Regions from separate parts of the Paenibacillus sp. FSL W7-1287 genome, predicted to be linked through region 2. Evidence: predicted binding sites of a transcription regulator. Region 2 holds the regulator's gene; the other holds the start of a gene.
The links. Region 2 encodes NrdR, which represses ribonucleotide reductase genes. Its sites were predicted from a motif close to AACACNATATATNGTGTT; they were not measured.
Positions count from the first base shown of each region.

Region 1: NSQ99_RS13310 (adenosylcobalamin-dependent ribonucleoside-diphosphate reductase) is a predicted target of NrdR. The motif match lies at 9,657-9,674, and genes of this name have one in related genera.

Region 1 covers NZ_JBBORD010000001.1:2,912,832-2,923,348, forward strand. The annotation lists gene NSQ99_RS13295 (S-layer homology domain-containing protein) at 1-4,308, opposite strand, end outside; gene NSQ99_RS13300 (extracellular solute-binding protein) at 4,635-6,005, shown strand; gene NSQ99_RS13305 (lysozyme inhibitor LprI family protein) at 6,255-6,866, opposite strand; gene NSQ99_RS13310 (adenosylcobalamin-dependent ribonucleoside-diphosphate reductase) at 7,019-9,604, opposite strand; gene NSQ99_RS13315 (DEAD/DEAH box helicase) at 9,790-10,517, shown strand, end outside.
Region 2 covers NZ_JBBORD010000002.1:134,833-145,349, reverse strand. The annotation lists gene NSQ99_RS20770 (PspA/IM30 family protein) at 21-701, opposite strand; gene NSQ99_RS20765 (ROK family protein) at 804-1,685, opposite strand; gene murI (glutamate racemase) at 1,759-2,535, opposite strand; gene NSQ99_RS20755 (2-hydroxyacid dehydrogenase) at 2,599-3,573, opposite strand; gene NSQ99_RS20750 (Crp/Fnr family transcriptional regulator) at 3,934-4,614, shown strand; gene infC (translation initiation factor IF-3) at 4,657-5,130, shown strand; gene nrdR (transcriptional regulator NrdR) at 5,725-6,201, opposite strand; gene NSQ99_RS20735 (alpha/beta-type small acid-soluble spore protein) at 6,297-6,509, shown strand; gene NSQ99_RS20730 (lytic transglycosylase domain-containing protein) at 6,633-7,259, opposite strand; gene coaE (dephospho-CoA kinase) at 7,256-7,852, opposite strand; gene NSQ99_RS20720 (MntP/YtaF family protein) at 7,866-8,585, opposite strand; gene mutM (DNA-formamidopyrimidine glycosylase) at 8,681-9,514, opposite strand; gene polA (DNA polymerase I) at 9,535-10,517, opposite strand, start outside.

The sequences.
Region 1 (10,517 bases), on a different contig from region 2:
CTGAACGTCTTGAATAAAATCAATGCTTACCTCATTGCCGTCGGTTTGTTTAGATTTAAATTCTAGCTTAATCGGTGTCGATGCAGCTGAAATAGTAGCTCCATATGCTCCTGCGAATTCCTCTGCCTTTACTTTAGCTTGCAATAAATTCAAAGCAAACGCTCCATCTGAAGCTGCTTCGAATTGAGCTAGAGCTTCCTTCGTCAACAGTATATTTCCTTGAGCACCTTGAATTTGAACATCCGATTTTAATAGCTTTGAGGCTTGCCGCGGGAATACAGCCTCTGATTTTCCTTCACCTAATTTAATCGTTACAATGCCATCAACCGGAGATAGCAGCTCACTATCCGTAACTTGCTGAACACCTGTATGATCGCCTTCTCCTGAACCGTTATTGTTGTCTGGATTAGGTTTTGGAGTTGGTGTCGGTGTTGGGTCTACTGGATCTACTGCTGAGATTCGATATATTAGTGAAGATTTTCCATCAGTTCCTGTAACATATACAGAAGCACTACCATCTTCATTGTTTATAATTTCTACGATAGCTCCACTTTGAGTCGCAGTAGCAGTTATTTCTAATTGCTCTTTCGTTGCTACTTCATACGTTAGTACTCCTGGCGAGAAATTAGCAATAGGGGTACCATTTACAGCTAATGCAGATAAGGTTGCATCCGTCTCAGGAATCGCTATGCGATACATAAAGGTTTTTGCTCCTGGAGCATAATAGATGCTACCATCAATACCAATGGTCATCTCGTTCGTAAATGTCTCATCCAGCACCTTAAATTGTAATGTATCTGGATCTAAAGCGATTAATTTGCGACCAAGTGTTGTATAAATCATACCGTCTGGCGCCCACTCCAGCTCATATGCAAGCCATTTACTAGTGTTATATAAACTTGGAAATATCATCTTGCTTTTTACAATTTCAGGGCTATTAATATCATCAACATTTAAGGCAAAAATTGTTCCATCCACTACGCCCCATAGCAAACCATCAGGTCCAAAGGAGATCGAACCAATCATACGCGGCGTTTCATCGATAGACAGACCAAGCTCACTTAGCTTAATTTGCTTCACGACTTCATTGCGCTCCGTATCCCAAGCGAATATAACAGCCTCTTCTTCCGTTGGATTAATTCCAAGTCCACCCCATACCGTAGTACCGCCAAACAATAAGCCGTTACGATATGCAAGACTCATTACACTTTGATTAATAGCAAATTGTTCATGGTTATATTGCTCCCAAGTATCCGTTGCTTCATCATATATCGCTAAAGCCCCACCTAAGTAGCCATAATCAGGCACCGTGCCCACAAACAGCTTATTGTCACCACTTGTTATTGCAAATGGTCGATCTTGATGTTCAATATCAAACACTAAGCTTGGATTAACATTCATTTCAGCTTCTTGTTTGGGATCATATTTATACATTACTGCGCTCACATAGGTTCCATAATAAACGTAATCATTCATAAAACCGATGCCTTCAGGCTGGGCGAAGTTAGGAATATTGACGTCAATCCCATCTGTGAAAGGATTATAAATGCTCATGCCTCGCTGGTAACCACCCATATAGATACGTCCATCTGGACCATGCTCCATCGCTTGAATACTAACACTATTTGCTGCTATTTCTAAATTTATATACTTGATCCAACCACTTTCCGGATCAATAAGCATCGTTTCGCCGTATTGCGTAATGACCGCTAGCACTGTTTCATTTGCTTTCTCACCGCTATTTAGCGTTATCCATGCGAAATCCTTATAACGTGGAGTATCTGGCAAATCATACGGAAGTTCAACTAATGTTATCGTTTTAGCCTCCATATCATATTGATACATTTTTTTAGCGTACACATAGTAAATTAGGTTTGAATCGTTAGGGTCTGGCTCTGAAATCATCGCTTGATGTAAAAACGTTTTATCAATCTCTAGTGTTTCTTTGTCAATGACTACCATGTTTTGTGTACTTGATGAGAAGAAGATTTTATCATTGATCAGATACACATCTCCTGCTGTTCCTGTATTACCCGAATATCCAGGAACAATTACTTCTGTTATCTCTCCAGTAACACGGTCAATTTTTTTCAATTCGATTGTTGTACCAAGAGCAGCATATATATATTGCTCATCTACAGCAATACCACGTACATAATTCTGACCAGTTCCTACCACCCCATAATTACGGAATTGACCTGTTGTCGTATTATATTCGAACACTTTTCCATCGGTTGATGGGTTATATGTTCCACCGTATACTTTGTCATCGATCATCTCTAAATCCCACACCCAATTATCTGCAGTGTTATAGCCTAGTTTTTCAATACGTTTTTCTGTTGGAAGATAGCGATATAAAATGCCGTCCCCTGTTCCAGAGAAGTAAACATTTTTATCTTCCCCAATAGTGATTGCCCATGTTGCCTCAGTATGAGGAATGACCTCTGAGAACAGGTACTTGCCCGTTTCAAGATCTACAGCATAGAATGTTCCTGGATCACCGTTTGTAATAAAATAAACTTCATTTTCACCATTAGCGTTACTCTGGATTGCTGCTGCTTGACCTAGATTTACGTAAACCATATCTCCAAGATCAACCGGAGCCTGATACTGGCGGTCTAATGGCTCTTCCTCTGCTAATGTCATCGTAGATATGTCATCAAAATAGGCTTCGGTTAAGCTAATTTCACCTGAATTGAAACCAATACGAGCGGAAACCGCATTAGCAGGCACGTCTGTTTGCAGCTTCATCACTGACCATTTATTTGAACCAAGCGTATTGCTAGAGAACAGCGTCTGATTAAAGCCAAGCTGCACGCCATTCTCGTCATAATAGTAAAATTCAAGCACAATATTATGCGTTTGACTGATTACGTATACACTCGCTTCTGCAATAATCGTTTTACCGCCTTCGATCGCAAAAGGTTCGCTAATTACTCTAGTGTTTTTTTCATTGTTAGAATCTTTGAAGTATAGACTTGAAGAACCAGATTTAACAATCTGCTCGTTTAATTCGATTGTCCCTTCTGTGCCTGCAGCTAAACTCCAGCCCGGAATGACTCCATTAACTAGATCTTCTTCAAATCCAGGATTGAAAATCATGTCGTGATACGTTGGCGTTGGTATTTCTGGATCAATGCTGATCGCTGCATCATCCATATATACTTTCGTTAGGCTGATATCACCGGAATATAAGCCTACCTTTATGTAAGCTGTATCTGCTGGTACAACGCCAGTAACGGTTAGCTTTTGCCATATGCCTACTGGTACTGCAGTTGCTGCGTATTGTACAAAGTCATTGGTTTTCGTTGTGTTGCCCGCTGCATCATAATAGTAAATAACAGGCTGAATGCCATGGGATTGATCCTTTGCCTCCGCCTTATACACATGAACATCAAACGTTACTGTATCATTTTCTTGCACAGTGATTGCGTTGCTTAACACTCTAAATCTGGCTCCACTTGACGCATTGTTCGTATCTTCGAACAATAAGCTTTGTGTGCCGGATTTTGCGTATGCCGTACTAATTGACATTGAACCATTGCCTTCTAGGCCTGAGTCAATACTCCAGCCTAGTATCGTATCATTCACAAGTTCACTTTCAAGATCTGCATTTATTAAGTCGGTTGATGGTATTTCTGATGGTACTGAAGGTGAAGTCGGTTCAGGAGATGCGGTTGGTGTTGGAGGTTCTGGCTGTTCTGATTCAATCACTACGTGCGCATCATCCATATACACTTTCGTTAAACTGACATCACCAGAGTACAAACCTACTTTAATGTAAGCAGTATTTTGGGGCACAACACCGGTAACAGTGAGCTTGTGCCATGAGCCTACCGGCACAGCTGCTGCTCCGTATTGTACAAAATCATTGGTCTTCGTCGTGTTTCCTGCTGCATCATAATAGAAAATAACAGGCTGGATACCATGGGATTGATCCTTTGCTTCTGCCTTATATACGTGCACATCAAATGTGACCTTGTCATTTTCTTGAGCTGTAATTTCATTGCTTAATACTCGAAATCTCGCTCCACTAGACTTATTGTTTGTATCTTCAAACAATAAGCTTTGTGTACCAGATTTTGCGTATGCTGTACTGATTTCGATCGTTCCATTGCCTACTACGCTCGAATCAATACTCCAGCCATGGATCTCATTATTTATAAGTTCACTTTCGAACCCTGGATTAACAAGTAATGCAGAGCTACCTGCCTCATCTGCGGATACCACCACTGGTGAAACCGCTTGCAATAATAAACTAAAAAATAGACTGACACTTGCAATAATACTGATCGCTTTTTGCTTCAATACCGTCACTCCTTACTATTTAGTTTACTTACACAAAACAGAATAATCTTTGAACTACAATATTGACATTTCAATTTAACATTAACAATATATCGCTATCACCTCGCAAAACTGTATCATATCTATATCATATCTTACCTACATTCTAATTTAGCCTTCTATATAATGTCAATGATTACATTTCCAACGTAATAAAATTGTACATGACCCTAAAAATCGATTAGATCTCTTAACAACTTCATAAGTGCTTCATCAAAAATACAATTTCATGTATAATTCACCTTAGATTAGTAGTTTGTATGACAGAAGTTAAGGGGTCGATGGCGTTGAGAAAACCGAGCAGAACCACTTTTGATGAGCGATTAAACTATATGATCGAAGCTATACGTACTAAAATTACAACTAATGAGTATGTAATTGGCTCCTATATCCCTTCAATATTACATCTGAGTAAAGAATACCAGCTAAGCATAAACTCCGTTCAAAAAGGATTAGACGTATTATTAAACGAAGGCTTAATCGAGCGGATACCTCGAGTAGGAATAAAAGTGATCGCTAAGCAGGTAACGACACTATCGATTGGATACTATACAACGTTGAATGATGAGCTGGATCTTCAACATTTGATTGAAGCGTTTGAAGCGCGCTATCCTTCAATAAAAATTAATTTAATCCCTTTACAGTTTGCCAATTATGTTGAAACGACCGAAGCTTACTTAAAAAATGAATTTGTAGATGCTGTTGCCATTAACCATCTGAATTTTCTTCATTTCTCAGAGTTAATTGAAGATTTGTCTCATCTGTTTGAAGTGATTCAGCCGAATACCTCAATATATCCTTTTTTGAATGAGGCTTTTACAGTTAATGAACAATTATATGCTCAACCCATAATTTTTTCTGCTGTCGTACTATGCTATAACAAAGACTTTTTTACAACACATCAAATTCCTGATCCTCCGTCTAACTGGACATGGAATGAATTCATTAACATGCTGGAGCTGATTGAGGAAAAAACCAGCAGCAACTTAAGTTTTTATTTTTATCCCGGCACATGGAATCGCTGGCCGATCTTCCTAATGCAAAGTGGATTGAATTTTACAGAAGTGCCTAATGCGTTGTCATCTCAGGAAATTCTCGATGGAATTGATATGTGTTACCAATTAATACATAGACAAAATACATTCTCATTATTGCTGTCATCCAACGACACCAATGTAGAGAAAATGTTTTTAGAGCAATCCGTGCCCGTAATGATGACTACCTATTATCGATTAAATCAATTGAAAGAAACATCCTTTGAGTTTGAAATCGTACCGCTACCTTACGTAAACGTACCAAAAACATTATTACTGCCGATTGGATTTGCCATTAATCAACGATCCAAGAAAAAAGAGCTTGCTAAACTATTTCTAAATTTTTTAAGCAGTTCAGAAGCTCAATTGCATATACGCAAACATACCTATTCTATCCCAGCGCTTCAACAGGCTGCAGAATGGGAAGGAGAAGAGCTTCTATATCGTCCCGCAAATTTTCAGATGTTTAAAGACATAACTGCACAATTCGGTTTAATCTCGGATTTGAATTTAAACTTCGATCAAATGCAGCAGCTACATAACATTATGAATAGGTATTGGACGGGTCTACAAGATAAAGAGTCGACAACTAATCAATTAGCTCAGCTTACATATTCCGTGTAGTGAATAGCAGAACCTAATATAAATTAGTTATCAACAGATTTAATGTTGTGTAGCTGGAACGATCCGTTCCAAAAATAAAAATGACCAAACCGATAATGGTTTGGTCATTTTTATATGAAAACATTACTTGCGTTCTGCAAATAAAATAACATGATAAGAAAGAGCTAGTATAAGAAAAATAAAGGACTAAATCGCATAATGATTTAGTCCTTTATGAGTTTCTATCCTAAAGAGCTATTAAATTGCCTTTTAATCTGTCATATATTCGTTAACTAATTCATAACATCTTTCCTTTGTTGACTCGTATGTAGATATATAATAAGCAACATTTTCAAACGTTCCGCCTTCATACTTTTTTCTTTCCTCGTTCGCGGTATCTTCTTTTTGTTCTATCCACTTAATTTGCTCTGTTTTTAAAGTATCCATTGTCTCTGGAGATAACTTTTCTTTTAGCAAAGCATAAATTTCATTTAATGCTTTATCATACATTTCGTAAGAAATTCCATAATAGTTCTTCATAGCGTTTGTTACACCTTCATCGGAATCCTTCTTTTCTGGTAAAGCATCAAGTTCCTTTTGAATGTTATCCAATTTTTCTATAAACTCTTTTTTTCTTGCTTCTATTTTTGATACTGTATCTTCTATAGAGTCTTCCTGTAAGTTTTCATTCTCTGTCGAAACTTCTTTATCTGTGTTATTAGGTGGCTCACTTGAAAATGTATCCGTGCTCTCTGATATTTCATCGTCTTCAATCTGATTATCGATTGATACCTTGTCATCAGATGAATTCCCACAAGCTGACAAACCAATTATTAAGATAACTAACAGAATTGCTGTAATAAAAAATTTACTATTATTCATTGTAGACTCCAATCCTTATTCATAGGTTATTGCTATAGCACTCATTATAACGAAACTGACAATACCTTTTTAATACAAAGAAAGTGCATCTAAATTTAAGATGCACCCTCTTATTTTTATTTCATTATCTATTGTATAAAATTACACTTTACTTATCCACACTTACTATAGCCGCAAGAGCTGCATTGCTTACAGCCTTCAATATTAATGAGACTTGCTGAGCCGCAGGATGGACATAGATCAACGCCGTCTGTGCTCCCTTTGTGCGTGTGAGTTTCAACAGTTGGCGCTACAGTTGACGCCACAGTATCCTCAGCTAGGAAATGTCCTGGAAGTGAATGCTCAGCCGCTGAAGCATGCTCCTTATTCTGCAGGTGAAGCTCTAACGCTTTCGCAACAGCGTCAGCAATAGACTCCACACGATGCTGACCGAAGCCGATTGCACCAGTGCCTCCGATGCCTTTCAAATGCTTAATAAGCAGCTGTACCTTGTTGCCATGATCGCCGTAGCGTAGGAACAATGAGCATACGCGGCCAAGAGCTTCCGCCATTGCAAACACATCAGAGCCTGCTTTACCAACGATAAGGAATATTTCAGAAGGCACATCATCTAGATCATTGATCGTAATGTATGCCATGCCAAGCGGTGTGTTCATACGATACGTCGCTCCAAGCAATACCTGTGGACGACGCTTATATTGACGATCATCGCTGCTCGCAACGGAGCGAGTCTGACCAGCTACATCCATTGCACCTGTCGCTGGCTCAGTAATGCTTGCAGCAGCTTCTTGAGCAGGCTGCACCTCATCCTTCTTCTCTTCATCCTTTGAAGATGTGGACAGAACCTGTACATCACGGCTACCATCACGATAGATCGTTACACCTTTACAGCCAAGCTCATATGCAAGCTCGTATAGCTTTTCTGTTTCTTCGACAGTGAAGTCGTTCGGACAGTTCGCTGTTTTAGAGATTGAGCTATCCACCCAGCGCTGGATGGCTGCTTGGACGCGAATATGATCCTCTGCTGTTAGGCTCATTGCCGTAACAAAGTAATCCGGCAGCTCTTGGTTAGGATGTGCATCTAGCCATTGCTGCGCAATAGGAACGTATTGAGCATCGAAGCCTAGACGACTTTGACGATAATATTGGAATGCAAAATAAGGCTCAATTCCTGTAGAAGTACCAACCATCGTACCGGTAGATCCAGTAGGCGCCTGAGTAATAACTGTAACGTTGCGCATACCTGTCGCGCGAATCGCCTCTTCAACCTCAGGGAACTCCAAAATCATATTTTTCATAAATCCGCTTTGCAGGAATAGATCAGCGTCGAACGCTTCAAAGCTTCCTTTCTCACCAGCGATTTCTGCGGAAGCAAGATATGCCTCCTTCGCAATAAAGCCATACAGCTTATCAAGGAATTTCAGAGATTCTGGTGATCCATAGCGTACCTTCAGCTTAATCATCAGCTCAGCAAGTCCCATTGAACCAAGTCCAATGCGTCGCTCTTTTTTCTGATTTTTCTCATTTTCTTCAAAATGATATGGTGTACGATCGATAACGTTATCGAGGAAGCGAACAGACCAGCGCGTCACTTTACCAAGCTCGTCCCACGCCACATCATCGTTAGCTTCATCATAAAACTTAGATAAATTAATGGCCGACAGGTTACATACGCCCCAAGCTGGAAGTCCCTGTTCACCACAAGGATTTGTACAAATAATCGGATTGAAGTACCAGCTGTTAGACATATTGTTGTAGCGCTCCATAAACACAACGCCTGGCTCAGCAGATTTCCAAGCCGATTCAATAATCGTATGCCAGATCTCTCTAGCCTTCATTACAGAATGAACGTGTACCGGTTTACCAAGCTTACGCCAAGCGTCCAGGTCGCCATTCCACAGCTCATCGTATTCTGGATCTGTCGTATCTGGGAATACGAGCTCCCAATCTCCATCTTGCTTAACAGCCTCCATGAAGGCGTCACTTACACAAACTGAAAGGTTCGCATTTGTAATTTTCCCCATCGATTGCTTAACGGTAATAAACTCCATCACGTCTGGATGCCAGTCATTAATCATAAGCATTAACGCACCGCGCCGGCTTCCGCCCTGCTCAATCAAACCAGTAGTATAGCTGAATAATCCGCCCCACGAAACGGAACCACTTGAGGAGCCGTTAACTCCTGCAACAACGGTACGCTTTGGACGAAGAGATGACAAGTTAATGCCTACGCCTCCGCCTCGCGCCATAATCTCAGTCATTTCTGTCAATGTTGCCATAATTCCGCCACGGCTATCATGCGGAGATGGGATAACATAGCAGTTGAATAGTGTTAGCTCATCGCTTGCTCCAGCTCCAGCAGCAATCCGACCGCCTGGAACTAACTTCCAATCATCTAAAATATAGCGGAAACGCTCCTGCCAAAGCTGCTGTTCCTTAGAAGCTTCAACACTGGACATTGCTGCTGCTAATCGATCCCACATTTCTGCTGGTGTTTTTTCCAATGTATGTGTAAGCTTGGCAATCGTTGTCGTAACCGTCTCACCACTTCGCATTAAGACATCTACCTCGTCTCCGCGACGAGCGATTACTTCCCCCGCTTCCTTAACCGGAAACGCCAAGTCTTCCTTTAACAAAACAAGTACTGTATCCCCAGGCTGCGCTTGAGAAGCATCAGCATTTTTTCGTGCATAACGGTCTAGAAAAATCTTCTCACTCAAACCTTGCAACGTGCTCATCTAAGTCACTCCTCATCAAATTATCCAATATGTAGTGCCTAAATAATAATAACATACAATATATAGTTTTTATAGTCTTGCTTTTTGAACGTTTTAGTAACTAAGCTTTCCGATGCCCACTCAGATTATGTTTACCATCGTTTGGGGAATACTAGAGCTAAGCAATGATAGATAAAGGAGCAACTATGAATAATCGATTATTTACTACAAATTCTTCGAATGACGATACGCATCAAAAACCGATACATCCTGCTGTTAATGTAAGCTTTCAGCGTGAGTGGTTTAAAGAACTGCAGCAGCGCATCGAGCATAATGGCCCGTGGGATCAATGGAGCATGTTCCAGCTCGCAATGGAGGCGCGTGAAGCAACCGTCATCCATTCGTTTGATGAGCTGTTATGCCTTCGGAGCTTGCCTAGCATTGAGCCGATGCCTCATCAGCTGGAAACTGCAAAGCGAGTGCTGAATGAAATGGGTGGTCGTGCAATTCTCGCCGATGAGGTCGGCTTAGGTAAAACGATCGAAGCTGGCTTAATTCTTAAGGAATATTTATTGCGCGGGCTTGTAAAAAAAGCTTTAATTCTCGTGCCTGCCTCGCTTGTGCTGCAGTGGGTACGTGAATTGAATACGAAATTCGGCATTGCGGCGGTGGCACAAAAAAAATCCCATAGCTGGGGCAATGAGATTGTGGTTGCATCGATCGATACCGCAAAGCGCGATCCTCATAGAGAAGTAGTGCTAGCTACTGATTATGATCTAATCATTATTGACGAAGCACATAAATTAAAAAATAAAAAGACAACCAATTATCAATTTGCAACACAGCTTAGCAAAAAGTATTGCTTGCTGCTTACGGCTACACCGATTCAAAACAATCTTGAGGAGCTATTTAACTTGATTTCTTTACTGAAGCC
Region 2 (10,517 bases):
AGCTATATGAATGGATGACCTTATTTATTTCCATTAAGCTCAGCTTTTAATGCAGCGAGCTCATCATCTATTGCATTAGCTTTAGATGATTTTAGCTGTTCCTCGAACTTCTGATCTAACGATTTATCTTCATTAGCTAATTCGAAAGCAGCGTCCGCCTCGTCATGCATTTTTTTAATTTTTTCCTCCATACGATTGAAGGTAGCACCTACGTCGTTTTTCCCTACACCCTTCATCGTAGAATTAATTTTTTGCTGTGCCTTAGCGGCCTCCGCTTGTGCAATAAGCGTGCTGCGCTGGTCCTTCATCTCGTTAACACGTGCCTTCAAATCACGCAGCTGATCGCGCAGTTTATCCGAAGTAGCCTTCGAACGATTATAGCTATCCTGCACCTTGTCACGTTTCTCCGATTGCTTAGCTTTATCAGCCAATGCTTCTCTAGCGAGCTCCTCGTTACCTGCAAGTAACGCTTGACGGGCTTGAGAGTCACGTTTGGCAACTAGCTCCTCAGCTTCCTTCAATTCACGCTCAAAGCGCTTCTCTACTGCCATCTGAGATGTTACCGCAGCCGTAACTTTTTCAACGTCCTCATCTAACTCGCGTAATACCTGGTCAATAATTTTAACCGGATCCTCCATCTTATCTATCGCAGCATTCACATTTGATTTACCAATACGAAACAATCGTTCAAAAATACTCATTTCAACAACCTCCCCGATTTTTACCGATATTAGTCATACGAAGCTGCTAGCCTTTCGTTTCAAGAAATTACATTAATGGTTTCTTTATGGTTACATTGTTTGTTATTTATTCGCGTTATATTCTAACAAACCAAGGGCAATTGCACCGCTTAACCCCGCATTATCCCCAAGACCTGGCGGAATAATATATTGGTCAATATGCTCAAGTATCATTGAATGCTGAACATATCCATTTAAGTTCCGCTTCACTTCCTCACGAATTAATGGAAACAGCTGTTCTTGATGCATGACACCTCCACCAAGAATGATTCGCTCAGGTGAAAGCAGCAATATTGTCGACATTAGTGCTTGTCCTAAATAGTACGCCTCAAGCTTCCATGCCTCGTGATCCTTGCCTAGCTCATGTCCCTTTACTCCGAAGCGTCGTTCGATAGCTGGACCAGCTGCAACGCCTTCTAAGCAGTCGCCATGGTATGGACAGAAGCCTTCGTATGAATCCTCTGGATGACGTCTAACCGGAATATGTCCCGCTTCAGGGTGTAACAAGCCGTGCACCAGCTTCCCCTCCGTATAAACGCCAACGCCAACTCCTGTGCCGATCGTATAATATACACAGCTATTGAGCCCCTTGGCGCTACCCCAAAGTGCCTCTCCGAGTGCTGCCCCATTAACATCGGTATCAAAACCAATCGGAACATGAATGTACTGCTTAAGCTGACCTACAAAATCTACATTTCCCCAGCCTGGCTTTGGCGTCGAAGTAATATAACCATATGTTTCGCTGTTGCGATTAACATCGATTGGACCAAATGTACCCACACCAAGCGCATCAATTTGCTCTCCTTCGAAAAATTCACGAATTTTAGGAAAGACAATATCCGGAGACTCCGTCGGAAAATTGATTTTTTTCTCAATTACACCATGCTCATTGCCAATTCCACAAATAATTTTAGTTCCACCAGCTTCAATTGCACCAATTCTCACAAAGTGAACCCCCTAGGCTAAATATTAATGTATGATATAAATTGAATAAAAACATGAACAAAGGATGCACTTATCATTCCTGTTGCTGTAAATGATGTAATGCGCTTTCCATTCTTTTATTGTAATCATCTTGATGGGCTGTATTGATAAAGGTAACCTTCCCTGATCCTTTCCCTCTAGCTAAGCCATAGCGATGAAGCTGCGCTGCTAATCTTCGGACCGTGCCCACGCTACCATCAACGATACCGACATGCGACGGTAATATTTCTTGAAGAAGAGGCTTAAAGAATGGATAATGTGTACAACCTAAGACAATCATTCCGTAATGCTCCAAGTTATAGGGAGCAAGCTTATCCATAAAGTACTGCTTAACTTCCTCATCGTGAAACTGCATTCTTTCGCAGTACAACACGAGCTTTTCCATTGGCAGGGAATCTACAATGCCACTATCATCAACTCTTGTGACAAGGGCATAGTACTTCGGCAGTGAGAGTGTTAGTGGTGTGGCAAACACAAGCACTCTTCGTCCAGTGGATGCATTCATCTCTACTGCTGGCTTAACAGCTGGTTCCATTCCTATAATCGGAATGCTTGGGTACCGTTCTCGCAGCAGCTCTACTGCAATACTAGTAGCCGTATTGCATGCTATTACAAGTGCATCAATATCAAGCTTCATCATCTGATGAACCGTTTCAAGAATATAGCCTTGTACATCCTCTTGACTTTTCGTTCCATAGGGAACATTCAGAGTATCCGCCATATACACGTAATCCTCAGTTGGAAGCCTTCTTAGCGCTTCATTGAGAACGGTTAACCCACCTATGCCTGAATCAAAAATGCCTATTGTCATAATTTATCGTTCCCTCTTACATCATCATAAAGTGTTCTCTCTCATCTTTATTCAATTAGTTGATTATTGTGCTAGCTCCGGCACGATATGTGCTTCACCAGTTCCTAGAAGTGCATGCACGAGATTTCTTGCAGCTAGCATCGCCATTTGATCACGTGTTGCCTCGGTTGCAGATCCAATATGAGGAGTCATAACAACTTGATCCATATCTAATAGCGGATGCTGAGCGGGTAGTGGCTCTTGCATGAACACATCTAAACCAGCACCTGCAATAGTATGACTTTGCAGCGCGTGAATGAGTGCCTGCTCATCAACTGTCGCACCTCTAGATGCATTTATAAATATAGCACTTTGCTTCATCATTGAAAACTGCTCAGCGCCTATTAATCCTTTAGTCTCAGGTGTCAATGGAGTTAGCAGCACGATAAAGTCTGAATCACGAAGCAGCTGCTCCATGCTTTTATATTCAATTCCTAGTTCTTGTTCTAATGCAGGCTTGCGAGAACGATTGTAATAGGAAACCTCCATATCAAAGCCAAACTTAGCACGCTTAGTAACTACCTCTCCAATTCTACCCATTCCAATAATTCCAAGCTTTCGATGATGTACATCAAGTCCAAACAGCTTTCTGCCTTCATTTCCTTTCCATTGGCCTTGACGAATAAAGCGATCCAGCTCTGTTATGCGTCGTGCTGTAGAGAGTATTAATCCAACAATAAGATCTGCAACTGTATCATCAAGCACATAAGGCGTATGTGTACCAATCACTCCACGGGCACGCATAGCCGGTATATCAAAATGGTTATAGCCGACACTCATTGTGCTTATAACCTTAAGCTTAGGAGCAGATGTTAGAAGTTCTTCCGTTACTTTCATTGCGCCACTTGTAAAATAGCCTTCTACATCAGTCAAATAAGCTTGTAATCTCGTCTCATCTCGTTTTTCATCGGGCTTCCAAGATAAAACTGAACAGTGCTCCTCTAAATAACTCTTAACGTCCTCAGGCAGTCTACGATCAACAAAAATAAGCGGTTTCATCCCATTCCTCCTCAAAATAGCTACGTTAAGTATATTGGCATTTCGTCATTCTTTAACTAAGTAAAATGTACTAATTTAATCATAGCGGTATCATTTAAGGATTACAACGAAAAAGAGCCCTTTTTTGCCTCAGAGAAGCAGAGAAAAAGCGCTAATTCTTTGTTGATCTATTTTTTTATTGAATAGATTGATAAACGGCGAGCTTATCGTTATCATGAAGATAGTGCGTAGCTAAGCGTTTTCTTAACATTCAATCCTCAAATTCGACCTATAGATATTGCAAAAAGAACGAAGGAGTCGCAAGCACGATTATAAATTTTTAATATAAAAGTGAGGAATCATGGGTTGAAAATTATTGATATGAATAAATTAAGAGCAAATATCCCGTTCTTTAAAGATATTGACCAGGTTTTGCTAGAAACACTTGTACCTTATATGCGTGAAGAAGCTTATAAGAAAGGGAGCGTTATTTTTCATGAGGGAGACGAGGGAAATCAAATTTTCTTCGTACGCTCTGGTATGGTAAGTATCTATACCTCTAACAAAGCTAAACGAATCACGCTAGCGTATCTAGCTAAAGGGGAATATTTTGGAGAGATGGCATTAATGCAGCCAGGTCTATCTCGTTCTGCTACTGCTGAAGCACTGACAGCTGTAAAGGTATATTCACTTCACCGTTCTGATTTTCACCAGCTCGTAGAAAAAGATCGCAATGTTCCGTTTCTTTTGCTGAATTACACAATGGAAAGATTGCGTAAGGCCAATAATCAGATCTATGATTTGACCTTTCTTACGGTACAAAACCGTATCATCCGCCGCTTATTAGATCTAGGTAAAGAGGTCGGATCAACACGCGAGGATGGTACCTGTCATATTCCTGTAAAAATTACACATCAGCAGCTTGCTGATACGGTTGGCGCTGCTAGAGAAACAGTGTCTAAAGTGATGATCGAATTACAAGATCAAGCGCTTATTGAATTAAGCAATAAAAAACTTACACTTCTTAATCCAGAGGCACTCATATCGAAGCTCCATGATTAATTAACTGACACATATTATGCTTAAAATTTAGGAGAGTATACAATGGCTTTAATGATGAATGATAAAATAAAAGCAGCGGAAGTAGAGCTGCTTGATTTAGAAGGACAAAACCTAGGATATCTTGCTACAAAAAAAGCGCTACAGCTTGCTAGAGAACAGCAAGCTGATTTAGTGTGTATCAACATAATGAGCAGCCCCCCACAATGCCAGCTCATCGCTCGCGGAAAAGCGAAGCAGGTCGTTCAGCCCAAATCCTCCGCTCCAAAAAAGGAAAAGGAAATCAGACTGACACCGACCATTGAGCAGCACGACTATGATACGAAGCTTAAGCAATGTGAAAAGCTGCTGCAATCCGGACATCCCGTAGCCCTTGTTATCAAGCTAAGCGGAAAGCAAGGCCCTCAAGCAAAGGCATTGCTAGAGCAAGTCATTATAGACCTGAAAGCTTATGGAAAGGCAGCAACGGGCATTCAACTCAGCGGCAAACAAGCAGCCGTAACAATCCTGCCATCATAGCGGTTGCCCGAAGGCGCCCAGCGGAGTAATCGGTGAGGGGCACCTTCACAGCTACTACCCACAATCGCTCCAGCGGAGTAAACGGTGAGAGCACTTCACAGCTACTACCCACAATCGCTCCAGCGGAGTAATCGGTGAAGGCACTTCTAAGATACTACCCGCAATCGCTCCAGCGGAGTAAACGGTGAAGGCACTTCTAAGATACTACCCCAATCGCTCCAGCGGAGTAAACAGTGAGGGACACCGAAGCAATTACCCAAACAACGCTCCAGCGGAGTAATCGGTGAGGGGCACCTTCACAGCTACTACCCGCAATCGCTCCAGCGGAGTAAACGGTGAGGGCACTTCACAGCTACTACCCTCAAAGACGCCCAGCGGAGTAAACAGTGAGAGTGAAAAAGCGAAGCGGTTGCCTTTGTCCTCTGATTTCTACAACAGATGATTATTCGAGAAATCAGAGGACAACAGCAATTGGAACCTCACTGTTTACGGAGCGATGAAATCAGTGGACAACAGCAATTAAAACCTCACTGTTTACGAAGCACACAAAAGGGGTCTCAAAGTCAAAAGTGACTTTGAGACCCCTTCATATTTTTATTCCTCAGAAGAAGGAATTCTAGAGTTAGACAGCAATGTATTAAGCTCCTTCATGAACATGTCAATATCTTTAAACTGACGATATACAGAAGCGAATCGTACATATGCAACCTCATCAACTGGATACAGCTGCTTCATAACACTAGCTCCAATTGCACTGCTATCTACCTCTGCAAGAGCTGTCGTTCGAAGCTCTTTCTCAACCTCAGACACGATCACTTCTAAGCGTTCCACTGGAACTGGACGCTTTTCGCATGCTCGAATCAAGCCTCTAAGAATTTTATCACGGCTAAATTCTTCACGGCTGCCGTCTTTCTTAATAACGATAAGCGGCGTTTCCTCGATCATCTCAAATGTTGTAAATCGTCGACTGCACTTCTCGCATTCACGACGCCTACGAATGGATTTGTTTTCGTTAGCAGGACGGGAATCTAAAACTTTAGTACCTGAGTAATCACAGTATGGGCACTTCATCTATAACCCTCCTTTCTTTTTGCCAGACGTTTCCTGTAATAAATCATTAAATCTCGCACATAATACTTTTACCAACCGCAAGGAGGTGAAACAATATGTCACGAAATCGTAACAGCAACCAATTGCTAATTCCTCAAGCAATCGAAGCTATTGATCGATTGAAATTCGAAGTAGCGCAAGAACTTGGTATCGCGATTCCACAAGACGGTTACTACGGTAATGTTCTTACAAAAGAGACTGGTTATATCGGTGGTAACATCACTCGTCGCCTTGTCCAAATCGCGGAACAATCTTTAGCAGGTCGTTAATTTATAATTTAGTGTTCTAGAAGTATGATGCAATGGGTCTGCCCTACTTAGGGCAGTCTCATTGCTTATTAACGCCTCAATTGTTAATCATATTATAATATTGCAGCTTTATCTCAGTCCAGCTTAAAGTTCTGATTTGCCGACTGCATCAATTTCCATTTGAGCATGATGAGCTTCGTGCTTTAGCTTAGGATAAAGCTCTTTATACTTATTGTAGTAATAAATAACCTTCTGTACATATTTCCGTGTTTCTCCAAATGGGATTTGATCTGCAGACTCATAGCTTCCATCCCACGTGCCTTCCTCCAGCCACCTTATTACGTTACCGGGTCCAGCATTGTAAGCGGCGACCGATTTAATAAGATCTCCATCAAATCGATCTAATAGATGCTTAATATACCATACCCCTAGCTCTATATTCGACTCAGGATTAAACTTGAGCTCTTGAACTGTAAATTTATCCATATCAGTTAGCTCGATAATCCATTCTGCAGTTGTAGGCATTAGCTGCATTAATCCAACGGCTCCCTTATGGGATTCTCTTCCTGTTTGAAAATTGGATTCGACACGTATAATGGCTGCAATCAGATGCGGATCAACCTCATATTTATCCGACATTTCAACAATAATTCCTTCGTATTTCACAGGGTACATCCATTTACTTAACCAGCTCGACTGAATAAATAGAATTGCGATAAAGCATATGATGACTAACAGCAGCAGTTTACGGCGCGTTCGTTTTTTCTTCATTCGCTACCTAGCCTTTTCATAAGCGATTCAACCTGTTGCCGGGTGTATTCTAACGTTGAAGAGTTATCGATAACCCAGTTGGCTCGACTTTTCTTCTCTTCAATATCCATTTGGGATGCAATTCGTGCTTCCGCCTCATCCTTTGTTAGACCATTTCGCTTCATTAAACGTTCAAGCTGCAGCTCACGAGGGATATAGACGACAAGTACCCCTTCATATAAATGAGCCTGATTCGTTTCATACAATAAAGGGATATCTGCTACGATTAACGCATGAGGCTGCTGCTGCTTGTACACCTCAATGGTTTGAAGCATTCGTTCTCGAATCGCTGGATGAGTAATCTGCTCCAGCTGTTTAAGCTTGTCCGAGTCAGAAAAAACAATAGACCCTAGTTGCTTTCGATTTAAGCTACCGTCTGGATAGAGTACTTCCTTACCAAAGCTTTTCGCGATTTGTAGTAGAGCAGGCTCTCCCGGCTCCACTACTTCGCGAGCAACCTGATCCGCATCAACAAGCAAAGCATTATGCTCAACTAGCATTGCGCTGACTGTACTTTTACCACTAGCAATTCCGCCTGTTAATCCGATCAGCATTGCATTCACCTCACTAAAATAATTTCATTACACCTAATAAAATGAGCAGCAGTCCCGGCAAACCACTTATATAATGTACCATCGGTAAATGTGAGAGCTTACGGCCGAGCATCGTACCTACTATAAGAAACATCGCACTAAAGCATGCAATGATTAATGGCGTATAAACGGCTGGAAGCCCAAGCATAGCCGCTCCGAGTCCTGCCCCAAGCGCATCCAGAGACAGTGCTATGCCAAGCATCAAGGCCTCAGAGGAGGATATCGTTCCAGAATCATCAAAATCTGCCGTCTGTGGCTTACGTAAAATCTGTATGACCACTCCAAGTCGCTTAAATTCAATTGTAAACAATGTAGAATTAATCATCTCAGGCTTCGCATGCTCGTTGCTAAGCTGTGCTTGCTGTCCATGATCATCACCATCTTGCACTAGCTCAGTATGAACTTCCTTTTGCTCACGTAGATTTCGATAAAATTGATATAAAGCCCAGCATCCAATTGCAATTAATATGACTGCACCGATTCGACTTGCTACAATTGGCGGTAAAAAAGAGGTAAGCCAAGTACCCGCCTGCATGGAAATAGCAATAACACCGCCGGAGCAGCAAGCTATAATTACTATTGAAAGAAACGGAATCGTTATTTTACGCAAACCATAGGTTATTCCAACACCGAAGCTATCAAGACTCACTGCAATGGCTAATGCCGCAATAGACGCAAAATGTATGAATAACATGTTCGAACTCCTTCCTACATCAGTACAATACGTCGTAGACAAATGCCTACAAGCGTAACGTATCATATGCGTAGGTAAGGATATCCGTGATTATTCTATTTTTTCATTCGCTGACATTTGGGACAGATATGCGTCCCTCTACCACCAACTACGAATTTCTCAATTGGGGTCCCGCAGCTGCTGCACGGCTCATTTACTCGACCATATGCAAGCAACTGCTGCTGGAACATCCCCATTTCACCTTGTCCATTAACATAGGACTTAATCGATGAACCTCCTGCTTCAACAGCACGACTTAACGTATCCACAATAGCTTGATGCAATCTTTTCCATTCCTGAGTTGTTAACGTATCTGGCGTACGCTCCGGGTGTATTTTAGCAGTAAACAGCGCTTCATCGACATATATATTCCCTAATCCAACAATTAATTCTTGGTTTAATAGGAGTGGCTTTATTTTGGATGTACGTTTTTCCAGCTTACTGCGAAGCAGCTCGAACGTAAATTGATCCGATAACGGCTCAACACCCAGCTTTCTCAGCGGGAGCTCGAGCAGCTCCTCACCCTCCTTGAATAAATGCATCGTACCAAATTGACGAACATCCTTATATCTTAACTGGGTTCCATCCGTAAAATCAAATATAACATGGGTGTGCTTCTCCACAGGCTCATCATCGACATATACCCCGTAGCGGCCCTCCATACGTAAATGGGAAACAAGAACCAAACCATCTAATATAATTCGAAGAAATTTTCCTCTTCTTGCTACATCGACAATGCTGTGTCCGATCAAAGCATCGCAAAATTGCTCAATTTCCTCTGGTTTTTGAATAATTCTAGGCAAAAACACTTGAACATTCTCGATTGTTTTTCCAACAACAAGCGACTTTAATGTTCTAGCAACCGTTTCTACCTCTGGTAGCTCTGGCAATTTCCGTCACCTCAATTTAATTATTTCGCTTCATACCAGCTATCGCCATAGCTTACTTCAGCAACGAGAGGAACGTCAAGCTTGATTGCTTCTGCCATAACCTGCGGTACAAGCTCCTTCATAAGCTCAAGCTCATTCGGTGGCACTTCGAAAACAAGCTCATCATGCACCTGCAGTAGCATCCGACTTTGTAGATTGCGCTGCTTAAGCTCATCATTCATGCGAACCATAGCCAGCTTGATAATATCTGCCGCTGAGCCTTGAATTGGTGTATTCATCGCTATTCGCTCTGCAAATGAACGTATATTGTAGTTCGAGGCATGAATATCAGGAACATAACGACGACGCTCCAGCAATGTAACGATATAGCCGTTTTGCTTCGCCTCAGCTACAATATCATCCATGTATTTGCGAACACCGCTAAACACATTAAAATACTGCTCAATAAACTGTGACGCTTCCTTACGTGTGATTCCTAGATTTTGTGATAGTCCAAAATCACTAATGCCGTATACAATACCAAAGTTCACTGCTTTCGCCGATCGGCGCATATTGCTGTCCACCTGATCAGCTGTAACTCCAAAAACATCCATTGCTGTTTTCGTATGAATATCGAGGTTATGATTGAACGCTTCCTTTAACCGTTCATCACCCGAGATATGAGCAAGAACACGAAGCTCAATCTGAGAGTAGTCTGCAGCAACAATACTCCAGCCTGGCTCAGATGGAACGAATGCTTTTCTTATTTTTCTTCCCTCTTCCAAACGAATTGGAATGTTTTGTAGATTAGGGAATTGAGAGCTTAATCGTCCTGTCGCTGCTATCGTTTGACGATAGTACGTATGAATATGCCCCGTTTCCTCTCTGATCTCCTTCAACAAACCTTCAATGTATGTAGATTGAAGCTTAGACAGCTGTCGGTAATCAAGAATATGCTGAACGATCGGATGATACGGAGCCAGCTCTTCAAGCACTTCAGCATCAGTAGAATAGCCTGTTTTTG